DNA from 3 places in the Paenibacillus ihbetae genome. Region 1 is predicted to be linked to each of the others. Evidence: riboswitches for the same ligand, from Rfam matches in the RefSeq annotation. Region 1 holds a riboswitch; each other region holds the start of a gene.
What was found. A riboswitch is a leader RNA that binds a small molecule or an ion and turns the genes downstream of it on or off. The one in region 1 is predicted to bind cyclic di-AMP.
Positions count from the first base shown of each region.

Region 2: another riboswitch for cyclic di-AMP. It lies ahead of BBD41_RS14225 (resuscitation-promoting factor); the one in region 1 lies ahead of BBD41_RS16280 (APC family permease).
Region 3: another riboswitch for cyclic di-AMP. It lies ahead of BBD41_RS26270 (C40 family peptidase); the one in region 1 lies ahead of BBD41_RS16280 (APC family permease).

Region 1 covers NZ_CP016809.1:3,671,805-3,676,061, reverse strand. The annotation lists gene BBD41_RS16285 (molybdopterin-containing oxidoreductase family protein) at 1-789, opposite strand, end outside; cyclic di-AMP (ydaO/yuaA leader) riboswitch at 1,331-1,513, shown strand; gene BBD41_RS16280 (APC family permease) at 1,691-3,517, shown strand; gene BBD41_RS16275 (amino acid permease) at 3,816-4,257, shown strand, end outside.
Region 2 covers NZ_CP016809.1:3,182,172-3,186,428, forward strand. The annotation lists gene rsmA (16S rRNA (adenine(1518)-N(6)/adenine(1519)-N(6))-dimethyltransferase RsmA) at 1-158, opposite strand, end outside; gene rnmV (ribonuclease M5) at 160-708, opposite strand; gene BBD41_RS14225 (resuscitation-promoting factor) at 936-2,126, opposite strand; cyclic di-AMP (ydaO/yuaA leader) riboswitch at 2,403-2,616, opposite strand; gene BBD41_RS14230 (TatD family hydrolase) at 2,829-3,596, opposite strand; gene BBD41_RS14235 (HD domain-containing protein) at 3,757-4,257, opposite strand, start outside.
Region 3 covers NZ_CP016809.1:5,840,978-5,845,234, forward strand. The annotation lists gene BBD41_RS26265 (pectinesterase family protein) at 1-1,858, shown strand, start outside; cyclic di-AMP (ydaO/yuaA leader) riboswitch at 2,112-2,245, shown strand; gene BBD41_RS26270 (C40 family peptidase) at 2,249-2,725, shown strand; gene BBD41_RS26275 (stalk domain-containing protein) at 3,068-4,257, opposite strand, start outside.

The DNA of each region.
Region 1 (4,257 bases):
CGTATAACGCTCCATGAACGCTTCATCCGCCAGCCCGTCGCGGAACAGGACGTGCATGATCCCGACGGCAAGCGCGGCATCCGTGCCGGGATGCAGCGGGATGAACCAGTCCGCCCATTGGCCGGTCTGATTTTTGTGAACATCGATGACGACGACCTTCGCGCCCCGCTTTCGCGCTTTTTCAGCCAGCACCACCTGGTGCATATTCGTGCTGACGATATTCCCGCCCCAGACGATGATGACATCGGCGTTCACCGTATCTTCGGGGACCGTTCCCCCGTTGAAGCCCATGACCGATTTCCAGCCTTCGTTTCCGGCCGAATTGCAGATGGACTGCTTCAGCTTGCTGGCGCCCAGCCTGTTGAAGAAACGGCGGTCCATGCCGTCTACGCTCAAGATGCCCATATTGCCGTAGAAGCTGTAGGGCAGGATGCTTTCAGGGCCATCCGATTCAATCAGCGCCTTGTACCGGTCCGTGATTTCCCGGATCGCCTCGTCCCAGCTGATCCGCTCAAATAATCCGGCCCCTTTAGGGCCTGTCCGGCGCAGCGGATACAGCACACGCTCCGGATGGTAGACCCGGTGAGCCATGTTGCGGACTTTATTGCAGATCGCGCCTTGCGTGATCGGATGGTCGGGGTTGCCCGTAACCTTTACGATTTTGCCGTTCTCTTTATGCAGCAGCAGGCTGCAAGTATCCGGACAATCCAACGGGCAAACCGCCGGAAATACGCCATATTCCTGATGAATCACTTTGTCCTCTCCCCCTTGTGCTTCAGCCTCAATCATATCCCCTTATCTTAAAAAAAATCAGCCCCATCGTAAAGTCATACATTTTTTTCTAAAGATGTGATTCAGCGCTCGACCTCCCGGGTATATTTCTATCGAGAGCAAGGATGAGAAACCCAGACCCTTTCTCCTCCTCGCCATATCATGGACCACTCCCAAAAAATTCGCCATGCTTGTATCTCCTCCCCCGAGATACGGCATGGCGAATTTACGTTACGGCCGGCTCAAGATGCGGCCGCGAATGCTCTCTTCGGCTTGCTTCTTCGATAGGAGCATCCTCTTTTATCTGCACGCCTACCTTCTTCCCCTCACCGCGTTTTCTGCTTTCCCTACCGCGCTTTCAGTTTCCAAATCTTCGCATACAGTGATTTATTGCGTAAATCCGCAAAATAATGATCCCGCGAAAGTCCGTATCCCATGTAATCGCTTACGTCCCATCCATTTGGCTCCCTTCTGCCGAAAATAGCGGCAAAAGGCCGTTTTACAATCGAATCCCGCAGGCGTAATATACTATTCAGATTTCAAATCCAATATGAATCTCACAGTTGATTCGCCGAATTTCCAGGAAGGAAAACGGGGGAACCGAAGCGTATGCCTGCCGAAGCGGCAGCCATACTATGGGGTGAATCCTGAATAGCCGCGGCATGTCCCGAGCGGCATCAGGTAGGGCGACTCTCGCGCCCGAATCCGACAGCTAACCTCGTAGGCGTTAATGGGAGGGTTGTGAACTTGTGCAAAAAAACACAGGCTCTAACCTGTGTTTTTTCTATGCCAAAAATCGAAAATTCGAAACGGAGATGCATCCCATGACCGGCTCTTGACCATTCACCCAAGCTCATAATTTTACGCTTTTCTGGGGGATAAACGACCCAAAAACCAAATCGAATCGGTGGTGAACACGATGTTATCTTCCATCAAGCGCTTCCTCATCGGAAGACCGCTCAAGTCCAATGAATTAGGCGATCAGAAGCTGAATAAAACGAAGGCCCTGGCGATTTTGTCGTCTGATGCCTTGTCATCCGTCGCCTACGGCCCCGAGCAAATTCTGCTGGTGCTGATGACCGTCGGCGCCGCGGCCTATTGGTATTCTATCCCGATCGCCATCGGCGTGCTCGTCCTATTGCTGGCATTGATCCTATCCTATAGACAGATCATATTCTCCTATCCGCAGGGCGGCGGAGCCTATGTCGTGTCGAAACGAAATCTGGGCATGTATCCCGGCCTCGTTGCCGGAGGCTCCTTGCTCGTCGACTATATCCTAACGGTGGCGGTCAGCGTATCGGCCGGTACGGATGCGATTACGTCGGCTTTTCCCGAGCTGCGTCCCTATAATGTCGGGATCGCCGTACTGTTCGTCCTGTTTCTTACCGTGCTGAACTTGCGGGGCGTGACGGAATCCGCCTCGATCCTGGCCTATCCGGTCTACCTGTTCGTGCTGGCCTTGTTTATTCTGATTGGCGTCGGTCTCTACGATATCGCAACCGGCCACGCTTCGCCGGAGCTGCACACCAAGATCGGCACGCCCGTCGCCGGACTGAGCCTGTTTCTGCTCCTGCGGGCGTTCGCTTCAGGCAGCTCCGCGCTCACCGGGGTTGAAGCCATATCCAACGCCATTCCGAACTTCAAGGAGCCTGCGCCGAACAACGCCGCCAAAACCCTGGCCGCGATGGGCTCCCTGCTCGCCCTGTTATTTTCGGGAATCGTCTTCCTGGCCTATTATTACGGGGTCAGTCCCAGCGAAGAGGTGACGGTTGTCTCCCAAATCGCCGAGCATACCTTCGGCCGGAACGCGCTGTATTATTTCATCCAGGGGACCACGGCGTTAATTCTGATCCTGGCGGCCAACACGGGGTATTCGGCATTTCCTCTGCTGGCCGTCAACCTGGCGAAGGATAAGTTCATCCCGCGGATGTTCACGGTCCGGGGGGACCGCTTGGGGTATTCCAACGGCATCATTATCCTCGGTCTTCTGTCCATCGTGCTGATCCTGGCCTTCGAGGGCAAGACCGAGCATCTGATCCCGTTGTACGCCGTCGGCGTATTCATTCCGTTTACCTTGTCGCAGACGGGGATGATGGTGAAGTGGCTTCGCGAGAAGCCTCCAGGCTGGCTCCCCAAGCTGGTCATTAACACGACGGGAGCCGTTATCAGCTTTGCGGTAACGTTGATCTTTTTCCTCACGAAATTCGCCCAGGTGTGGTCGGTGCTCCTGTTTCTGCCGCTCATCATCTGGATCTTCACCCGGATTCGGAATCACTATGAAGCGGTCGCCGATCAGCTCCGGATTACGACCTGCGAGCCGGCAAAGCCGATCGAGGGCAACATTATTATCGTACCGGTAGCCGGCATTACGCATGTGGTGGAGAACTCGCTCAATTATGCCAAATCGCTGTCCGCCGACCAGATTATCGCCGTTTACGTGAACTTCGAACGAGAAGACCAGATTGCCTTCGAGGAAAAATGGAAGAAGTGGCAGCCGGACGTCCGGCTGGTGACGCTGCATTCGCCATATCGCAGCATCATCTCGCCGCTGACCAAATTCATCGACATGGTACAGCGCAAGGCCAGCGAGTCGGACTACCAGGTGACGGTCGTCATTCCACAGTTCATTCCGAAGAAGGGGTGGCACAACTTCCTGCACAACCAGTCCAGCCTGCTCATTCGCGCTCATCTGCTGTACCGGCGGGATGTTATTCTTACGACGGTTCCTTATCATCTGAAGAAATAGCTGCAGCCCGGCCCCCCATGGGGGGGACGGGCTTTTTTCTGCCTCTGCGCCCGGTTTTGCATCCCGCATCCGATCACAGGCGGCTGATGCTGTTTCTTCTGAGTTAAAGCGAAAGGGAGCGGGTATTTAACCGGAGGGAGGCGTACTCGCATGGCCCGCCGGCCCCTTCACTGTTGGCGTTTTTTCGGGACAGGCAGCCTAAGGCTTTCAAAGCATCTTATTTTTATTTATAATGTCGGAATGGATGGGTCATGCATCGGGGAAATCTATCTAAATAAACATCTAGGAGACTCCATTTATGAGCTTGAAACACAATCTGCTTCGCAAGAAGCCGATTCCGTCTTTGACAGGCGGAGAAGTGCGTTCCGCATTGAAAAAACAGCTTGGCGTCATGGACTTGATCGTCCTTGGCGTCGGTTCTATCGTGGGGACGGGAATTTTCGTATTAACCGGCGTGACGGCCGCCACCCATGCCGGTCCGGGACTGATCCTGTCATTCCTGCTGGCAGGTCTCGTATGCGCCTTCTGCGCACTGTGCTATGCCGAATTCGCATCTACCGTGCCGGTGGCCGGCAGCGCTTATACGTACAGCTACTCCGCGTTCGGGGAAGGACTCGCTTGGCTGATGGGCTGGGATTTGCTTCTGGAATACGGCTTCGCAAGCGCCCTCGTATCCAGCAGCTGGTCGGGGTATGTGCAGAGCATTCTGTCCGGTTTCAATATCCATCTTCCTGTCGCCA
Region 2 (4,257 bases), 490 kb from region 1:
CCTTTCTCTTGATCAAGCCCTGCGGCCTCCACAATCTTGCCCAAAATATTCTGGTCGATCAGAAAATTCTGCCCCAGGCTCTTCTTAAAGGAGAAGCCATGGCGGGCAATGATCTCCTTCGTACGTCTAGGTGTCGATATATCTTCCATCCGGTTCATCTCAGCTTTGGCCTCCCTCTTCCAGCTGCGCTAACGCCGCCAGAAACTCTTCACGCGATATTTGAAACATCGCCAAACGTTTATGGAACTGCTTGGAGTTGCAATACCCGATACCCAGTACATTCCCCATGAACATTCTCCGGGCTGCAGCGTCCGGATGAGCCGTCAGCCCCGCATCGATCAGATCCTCCAGGCTGATCTGGCTCTCCGCCCCCTCAAACGAGGTGTGGACGCGGTCCAGGGCATGCCGTATGGCCTCCGGCGATGCATTCTCGACTCCGATATCGCCCTTGCGCGTCGCATCCGCCTCCGGAATGAAGGCGTGCTTGCAGCCGGGGACATGACGGTCGATGATTTTGCGTATCCGCTCCCCTGCATGATCGGGGTCTGTCAGGATGATTACCCCCCTGCGCTCCTTTGCGAGGGCAATACGGCGCAGCGTATGCTTATTAATAGCAGAGCCGCCGGTCTCGATCGTGTCGGCATCCACCGCACGCTTGATCGCTACCGTATCGTCCCTGCCTTCAACCACAATCACTTCACGGATCATAACGTTCTCTCTTCCTTCCCAAAAGGACACATACATACATACATACATACAGCCAGTCCAACCGTTCTCAATGAACCGGCCCAGCCTTATCCATGCGGCGGTAGGCTCAAAATGACCGAAACGCCGCAAAACAAAAGAAGAGGAGTTTCTCCTCTTCTTCATTATGATCTATTATAAGCTAAATTCGTTAGCATTAGAATGGCAATGTCATTAGAAAATGGGATTCATTAGTTCACATCAGGCTTTACGGGACCGATCACATAAACGGTGCGGCCCGATTTCCGGCCAAAGTTCATGGCCGCTTTCAGCGAATCGTAATACACATCAATTTTATGTCCCTTAATCGCTCCGCCGGTATCCTCTGCGCGGCGGAAGCCGATGCCTTCGATATACACCCACCAGCCAATCGGAATGACGCTCGGATCAACCGCGATCGTACGACCCTCGGTTACCCGTGTTCCGGAAGCCGTACGGGTTCCGATTCCCTCCTGCTCGGCGGAATATGCAGTCATCGAAACATTGTTCAGCACTTTCTGGTATTTGAAATCAACACCCGCTCTGGAGATGACATTATTCTCCGTCGCTTTGGCGGTGGACACCTTTCTTGTGCCCGTAAGCTTCGCCGGGGCAGATTTCACATTCGGAGTCGCTGCCGCCTGAAGCACAACAGGTTTCTCAACCTTCTTCGTACCTACGGCGATAATTTTGTCCTTCGTCTTACGCTCAACCTCTTGCGAGACCTTTGTCTTGGATACCAGCTTGCCGTTATGGTACACCTTCTCGTAGTGATGTACGAGAACGCCCGGCTCACCACGCTGAATGACACGGTTATCGCCGCGCTCCAGCGACGGATCCGCGGTCTTGATGACGCGGAACTCGCGGTTCTCCTTCTCCGCTACGGTCTGCTTCGTAACCCGAACGACTTGAATGTTCATATCGCTGGTAAGCTTCGTGTCCTGTGACGGCTTTACTATATCTTCACCCTTGATCGTAATGCCAGCTTCTTTGAGTACACTATCGACCGTGTCCTGGGTCGTGAAAATGGTTTTGGTGGTGCCCCCTACTGTTACTTTAACTGGGATTGCACGGTCAATGATAATCCGGTCCCCATCCTGGATCGTCCCGTTTAAAGGCATCGAGACCTGATCCTGCGGATTCAGTGTGATCGCTTGCTCATCCAGCAATTCCTGAAGCAACGATCCTCTGGTTTCTACCGTGGTTACGCGGCCATCGACCACAATTTGAACTTGCTTGCCCGATTGATCATGGATAACCAGCGATACGAGTAGTGATACCGTAACAGCCCCCATGGCGCCGAGCATCATCAATTGACGCAAATTCTCATGCTTCCATCGCAATGCGTAAGACATGCTGGATGATTGTGATTCATGGGTTTCTTCAGGTTGAAAAATGCCCACTATTCCATCCTCCTTCATAGTCCCGCCGTCTTAGGTAACGCATGAATGCATTTGACGTGACTATAGCAGTTATTCTCGCAAGGCGTGCTGCTATCTATCTAACGCCCTGCGTCAATCCCCGTCTTCCCGTTCACCACTAGGAATCACCTCCTGTTTACCAACAGTATGACGAAACCTACTCCAATATTCAAAAATAAAAGAAGCCAGCGTGAAAGAGTACTAGAGGCTCTAACGTGGCTTCCTGATGATTGAAATCATGGAAATGGTATGCACGAGAATTCCCCTCTTACTTCGCTTACGGAGTTAGCTGTCGGGTTCGGACGTAAGAGAGACGCCCTAGCTCCGGTCGCCCGCTCATGGCGAGGACCTTCACATTCACCCCAAAGACCCGATAAAGAAATCATATACGGCTCATGCACGACAGTTTACGATGCACGGCAGTATCGGTTCCCCCGTTCCCCAGACTTCGGAGATTAAGCGAGACGGTTCATGAAATATGATCGCTGAAGTTTACAGCTTTGCAAACTTGCAGCTTCTTATCACTGAAAAGATGATATCCTGTTTCCATGCAGGTTGTAAAGGAACAATCAAGCACATTTTTTGATGTAAAAGGTTAAAAAATTGTAAAACAATCGTCTTTTCAGGTTAAAAAACTTTAATTAATCGCAATTCCTCACTTTTTCATCGCTTTTGCTCTCGTTTTCACGAAATACCAAATCGTTCCAGCGCGTTTCTCGTGGTAATTTGGACCAGTTCATCGAAGGACATGCCCCGAATTTCGGCTGCCGTCTCGGCCACCAATTTCACATAAGCGGACTCGTTTCGCTTCCCTCGGAAGGGGTGCGGAGTCAGGTAAGGCGAGTCCGTTTCAATGAGAAGGCGATCTAGCGGAACCTTGGCCAGAACCTCCTTCGGCTGCTTGGCATTTTTGAACGTGATCGGTCCGCCGAACGAAATATGAAAGCCCATATCCAGGCACAGCTTAGCCGTTTCCCAGCTGCCCGAGAACGAATGCATCACGCCGCCAACCTCATGAGCCTTCTCTTCCTTCAAAATCTTCACGATATCCTCATGCGCATCGCGATTATGAATCACAATCGGCATTCGGAGCTCCCGGGCCAGACCGATTTGGCTGCGCAGCACCCGGTGCTGCACCTCCTTCGGGGATGTATCCCAGTGATAATCGAGGCCGATCTCCCCGATCGCAACAACTTTCTCATGGCTGCAGAGCGAAGCGATCCATTCCAGGTCGCCCTCCTCCATCGTGATCGCATCCACGGGATGCCAGCCTACCGCCGCATATATAAAATCATACGTCTCCGCCAGCTTCATCGTGGTCGGAATCGTTTCGCGATTAAAACCGATATTGATCATCCGGCTGACGCCGGCTTCAAGCGCCCGGGCAATCGTCTCCTCCCGGTCCTCGTCGAATTGGGGAGCATCCAGATGGGTATGCGTGTCGAACAGCATGTTCTCTCCCTCTCCTTTCTTGTCGATCCTTGATCGTATCTTTCCTGCACAAAACCTTTAGCATTCCGTTCGATGGTTGTCCAATATCATTGCTCTGATGGCGGCAACCTTAAGACGGATTTATCTTTATCCTGATCCAAGTACCCTAAAATAAGGGGACTCATCCCTGACGGCGGAATAAATCAGCAATTTCGGCCGGCATCCGGTCAAGCAGCGGCTCCACTCTCTCCTCCGGGTAATACAGATAATTCCGGCCCTTATGGATCCCGCTAATGGAGCGCACGATATCGGACACCTCGGAGATTTCCCGAAGCTGGTCATGCCGGTCCAACAGCAGAATTTGCTTCTCGTTCAGCGGCATGCCCGAATGAAACTTATCATAAGGAAGATCGGTCGGAAAATCAATCTCCAGATCATATGCGGGATCAAGACCCGCATCCCGAAATGCCTGGCGGACGGCGTCGATTGTCTCCGGATTGCCGGTGTCGATTTCTATATATTTATAGAGCTTCCGATGGATAAATCGGCCGCATATTTCGCTAAGGAGCGGATCGCTCTCGGACGTCCATTGCAGGAATGCCGTCTGAATGAGCGCCTCATCCAGACGCAGATACTCCTGTACGGTCAAGCTGCCTTCGAACAGAGCCGGCAGCGGTTCGAT
Region 3 (4,257 bases), 2.2 Mb from region 1:
CGTAGAAGGTGCGGCTTCTTACCAAGTTACAAGGTCGGAATCCAGAAACGAAGAAGGTAAGGTCATCGCGTCTGATTTGCGGCAGCCCGGTTTGATCGATACGGATGTCGTTACAGGTAAAACCTATTATTATTCGGTCAGGTCGGTAAACGGGAACGGACCGGGAGTCGGAAGCTATCCTCAAGGCGCAACGCCTGCTTCGATCATCATCGTGGCCAAGGACGGTACAGGTATGTTTACGAGCGTTCAAGCCGCGATAGACTCCATCCCGGATGGCAATACGGACCGAGCGATAATCTATATCCGTAACGGGATCTATGAGGAGCAGGTTACCGTTCCCAAAACGAAGCATGCCGTGAGCTTGATCGGCGAGAGCAAGGAAGAGACGGTCATCACCTATACCGGGATAACGGGCACCGGATTCAATGAGCGTGCCACTGCAATCGAATCCGATGATTTTACCGCCGAGAACATCACGTTTGCGAATGGAGCGGGTGCCCAAGGCCCGGCGGCGGCAATCGATCTGCGGGGCGATCGGGCCTATTTCAACAATGTACGAATGCTCGGATATCAGGACACGTTCTTTGTGAACAATGCCGGGAAACGGGTGTACGTGAAGAACAGCTATATTGAAGGAGCGGTTGATTTTATTTACGGACCAGGAATCGGCGTGTTTGACCAGAGCGTCATTCACAATGTCCGTTCAGGGGGATATATTACAGCCGCCAGCACCCCGGAAAATCAATCTTACGGATATTTGTTCATCAACAGCAAAATTACGGGAGCGGGCGGAATCTTCGATGTTTATCTTGGGCGTCCATGGCGACCGTTTGCCCATGTGCTGTTCATGAACTCGGAAATGGAAGGAATCGTGCACGATAAAGGCTGGCATAACTGGGGAAGGCCGGATAACGAGAAAACCGCCAAATACTACGAATATAACAATACCGGACCTGGCGCGGCAGCCGAGGCCCGCGCGAATTGGTCGAAGCAGCTCACGCCGGACGAAGCCAATCTGTACACGGTTCCCATGATGATGAAAGGATCGGATGGCTGGGATCCGACCATGATGCCGGTTCTTCCCGAGCCTTACGGGGAAGATGACGATACGCCGCCGCACACGGCTTCCAAATTAACGCCGGAACAACCTAACGGCCTGAACGGCTGGTACACGGTGCCAGTTACCGTTGAATTGAGCGTGCAAGACGACGGTTCGACCGTTACCGAAACCGTCTACAGCTTTGACGGCGTTACCTGGACTCACTACTCGGGGCCGATCGTTCTGGACCAGGAAGCGGCATCGGCTGCGCTATATTACCGCTCTGTCAACGCTGCAGGTCTTGAAGAAAGCATCCAATCCGTTCCATTGGCCATTGATCTGTCCCCGCCGGACATTCGGGTAGAGCCACCGGCAAAAGAGGGAGGATGGAATGTCTCCAGCGATTGGACGCCGGTCATCCATATGACCGACTCCGTTTCCGGCATTGATGGAAGCCGGACGGTCATTAAGCTGGACGGCCAACCCGTCCCACCCGGTGAAGCTATCCCGCTGTATCAGCTTCCGCTCGGTGATCATGTCTTGACCGTGGAAGGAGCAGATCTAGCGGGCAATACGGCAGCAGCCGAGATTGAATTTCAGACGGTGACGAGCCCCGGCGATATGATCGCCCTGATCGAGCGGTTCCTGAGCAGCGGGGATATCCGGAACGCAGGGATCGCGAACAGTTTGACGAAGAAGCTGGAGAAGGGGAATCTGGGCAGCTTTGAGAATGAAGTCGGGGCGCAGCGAGGCAAGCATCTGTCAGAAATGGCGGCAGACGTCCTGCTGCGGCATGCCGAGTCGATAAACCACATGTGATTTCATACAGCTTGCATTTGCTAGTACAGAAGCCGGCGCCTTAGCTGCCGGCTTCTTATATGAAGAATTTCGCCGCACGAGAAAACGGAAACAATTTTAACATAAATGTCATGACTATGTGACCTTTCATATAGTAAAAACACTGTTGAAACTCTTTCGATTCGACGGCGATATCTAAAAAACGATAGATTTATCGGATATTATTGACAGTTTGCTAGCTTGTATACTATATTAAGAAAGGGTTACAAAATGTTAATGAATTTTGCCGAATTTCGCTAAAGAAAACGGGGGAACCGTCCTGGGTGAATTATTCTTGTAGTAGAGGGAATATAGGTGACCTTCAGCCGAACCCTTAGCTAACTCCGTAGGCATCGAAGGAGAGAATATATTTTGAAGAAATTGGTCATTTCTTTGCTAGGATCCGCAATCATTTTTTCTTCCGGTGCCGTGACAGCGTTTGCCGATCAGCAGCCTAACTTTCAGCAGCAAGTGAAGCAGTTAGTAGGAACACCGTACAAGTGGGGCGGAACAACCACAAGCGGATTTGATTGCTCCGGATTTATTCTGTATATGTTCCGTAATTTTGATCTTGACCTTCCGCGCACTTCCCAAGGACAAGCCCAAGTAGGCGTGCATGTAGACCAGGAAGAGCTGCGTGTCGGTGATCTGGTATTCTTCAACACGAACGGCAAGGGAATTTCACATGCTGGCGTTTATATTGGAGACGGGCAGTTCGCACATGCTTCAAGCAGCAAGGGTGTTCGAATCAGCAAGCTTAGCGATTCTTACTATAAGCCTCGTTATGTTACCGCACGTCGGGTGCTAGGCCAAGAGGAATATGCGAAGCTGGTAGGAAGCGTTAGCTAGACCAGCTAATCCTTGATCATGATCCGACTCTCTGCACGATGCAAGTCTTGAAAGTCCTAGTAAAGGAATCCTATGGTCGATTTTTATTGATTGCACCGAATACATACATAAGTCTTGATGATGACCTCTGTTTACAACGGAGGTCATTTTTTTTGTGCCGGTCATGCGGAAGAGTGGCATCGGCTAATTCATAGCCTGTGTCGTTTCATTGGCTGTCAGAGATGCTCGGTTATCACGGAAGCATTGAACAAGCTGAACAGGCTGCAGGTCCATAGCGACCGGCAGCCTGTATGGTGAAGAGAGGAAGGATGGACTCATCCACGCTTCAACCTTTATTACGGATCACTCTTTGATCACCGCTTTGTTCATGGCGCCTTCGATATCATCACCGTAGACTCTGAATATACCGAGCCGCCACAATGCCGCACCTTTCAGCTGATAGCGCTTGGCCAGACCAAGCTTGTCGTCGATGGAGTTCTCCGTTTCGCTGCCCAGGCTGATACCAAGCAGCAGCTTGTCCTTGGGTGCCCCGGCATCCAAAGCAAGCTGAATGGCCTGCTGCACTTGCGTGTTCGGTTCCGGCTTTCGGTCTTTGTTGCCAACCGGGTGATACTGGTATGCCATGATAATCAGATCGTCGGCAATCGATGCAAGCGTTTTGTAATCATACCCTTTATAGGCGCTGTTTAACGGAGGTACGGCCAAGGACAGGGCAGCCCCTTTCGGCAAGGCAGCTCTAAGGTCCTTCACGTATTGGTTCAGCAGCTTCTGCTGGGAGGCGGCATCCAGCTTGAAGCCCAATCCTTCGAAATCAAGCACGACTCCGCCGAACCCATTGTCCGCAACGGCGGCGGTAATCCCGTCGATCGATTTCATCCGCAGCAAGGCGTCGCTCATCATTTTTGTCAGCTCGCCGTTACCGTCCAGTGCATATACCATCAGATAGGGCTTAATGCCCTGTTCTTCCGCATCGGCTACAAGTGACTGGGGCGTGATGTCTCCGGCGGCTTCCGGCATGCGGTATTCAACCCCTTGAAGGGTGAATTCGCCGTTACGGTCAATTCGGCTCCAGCCAAAGGCGACGGAATTCATCCATTGAATAATATCCCGCTCTTTGAAGGATTCAATGGCATAGAAGGCCCGCAGATGCATTTTGCTTTTCGGTGATTTGAGCGATACGGTGCGCGTTGCCTGATTCCACTTTACGGAAGCCCCGAATTGGCTGCTGAACGAGCTGAGCGGAATCAGCACGCGTCCCTCGCGCATGATGGGCGCTGCAGGCAGCTTGACGTTCTTCTTATTCACCACGGCGGTGGTGCTGCCGACTCTGAGCTGAACCTCGGTTGTGTTATCGGTGCCGTTCTTTACCGCCTGCACGGTTTGAGTCTTGCTGTTCCATTTGATATCGATGCCCAGTGCCTCGCCCACGGCCCGGAAAGGTACGTACGTTACGCCTTTCTCAATTCGCGGAGCCGCATCGAACGCAAGCGGAACATCATCCAACAGAACGTAAATGGATGGTGCCGCATGGG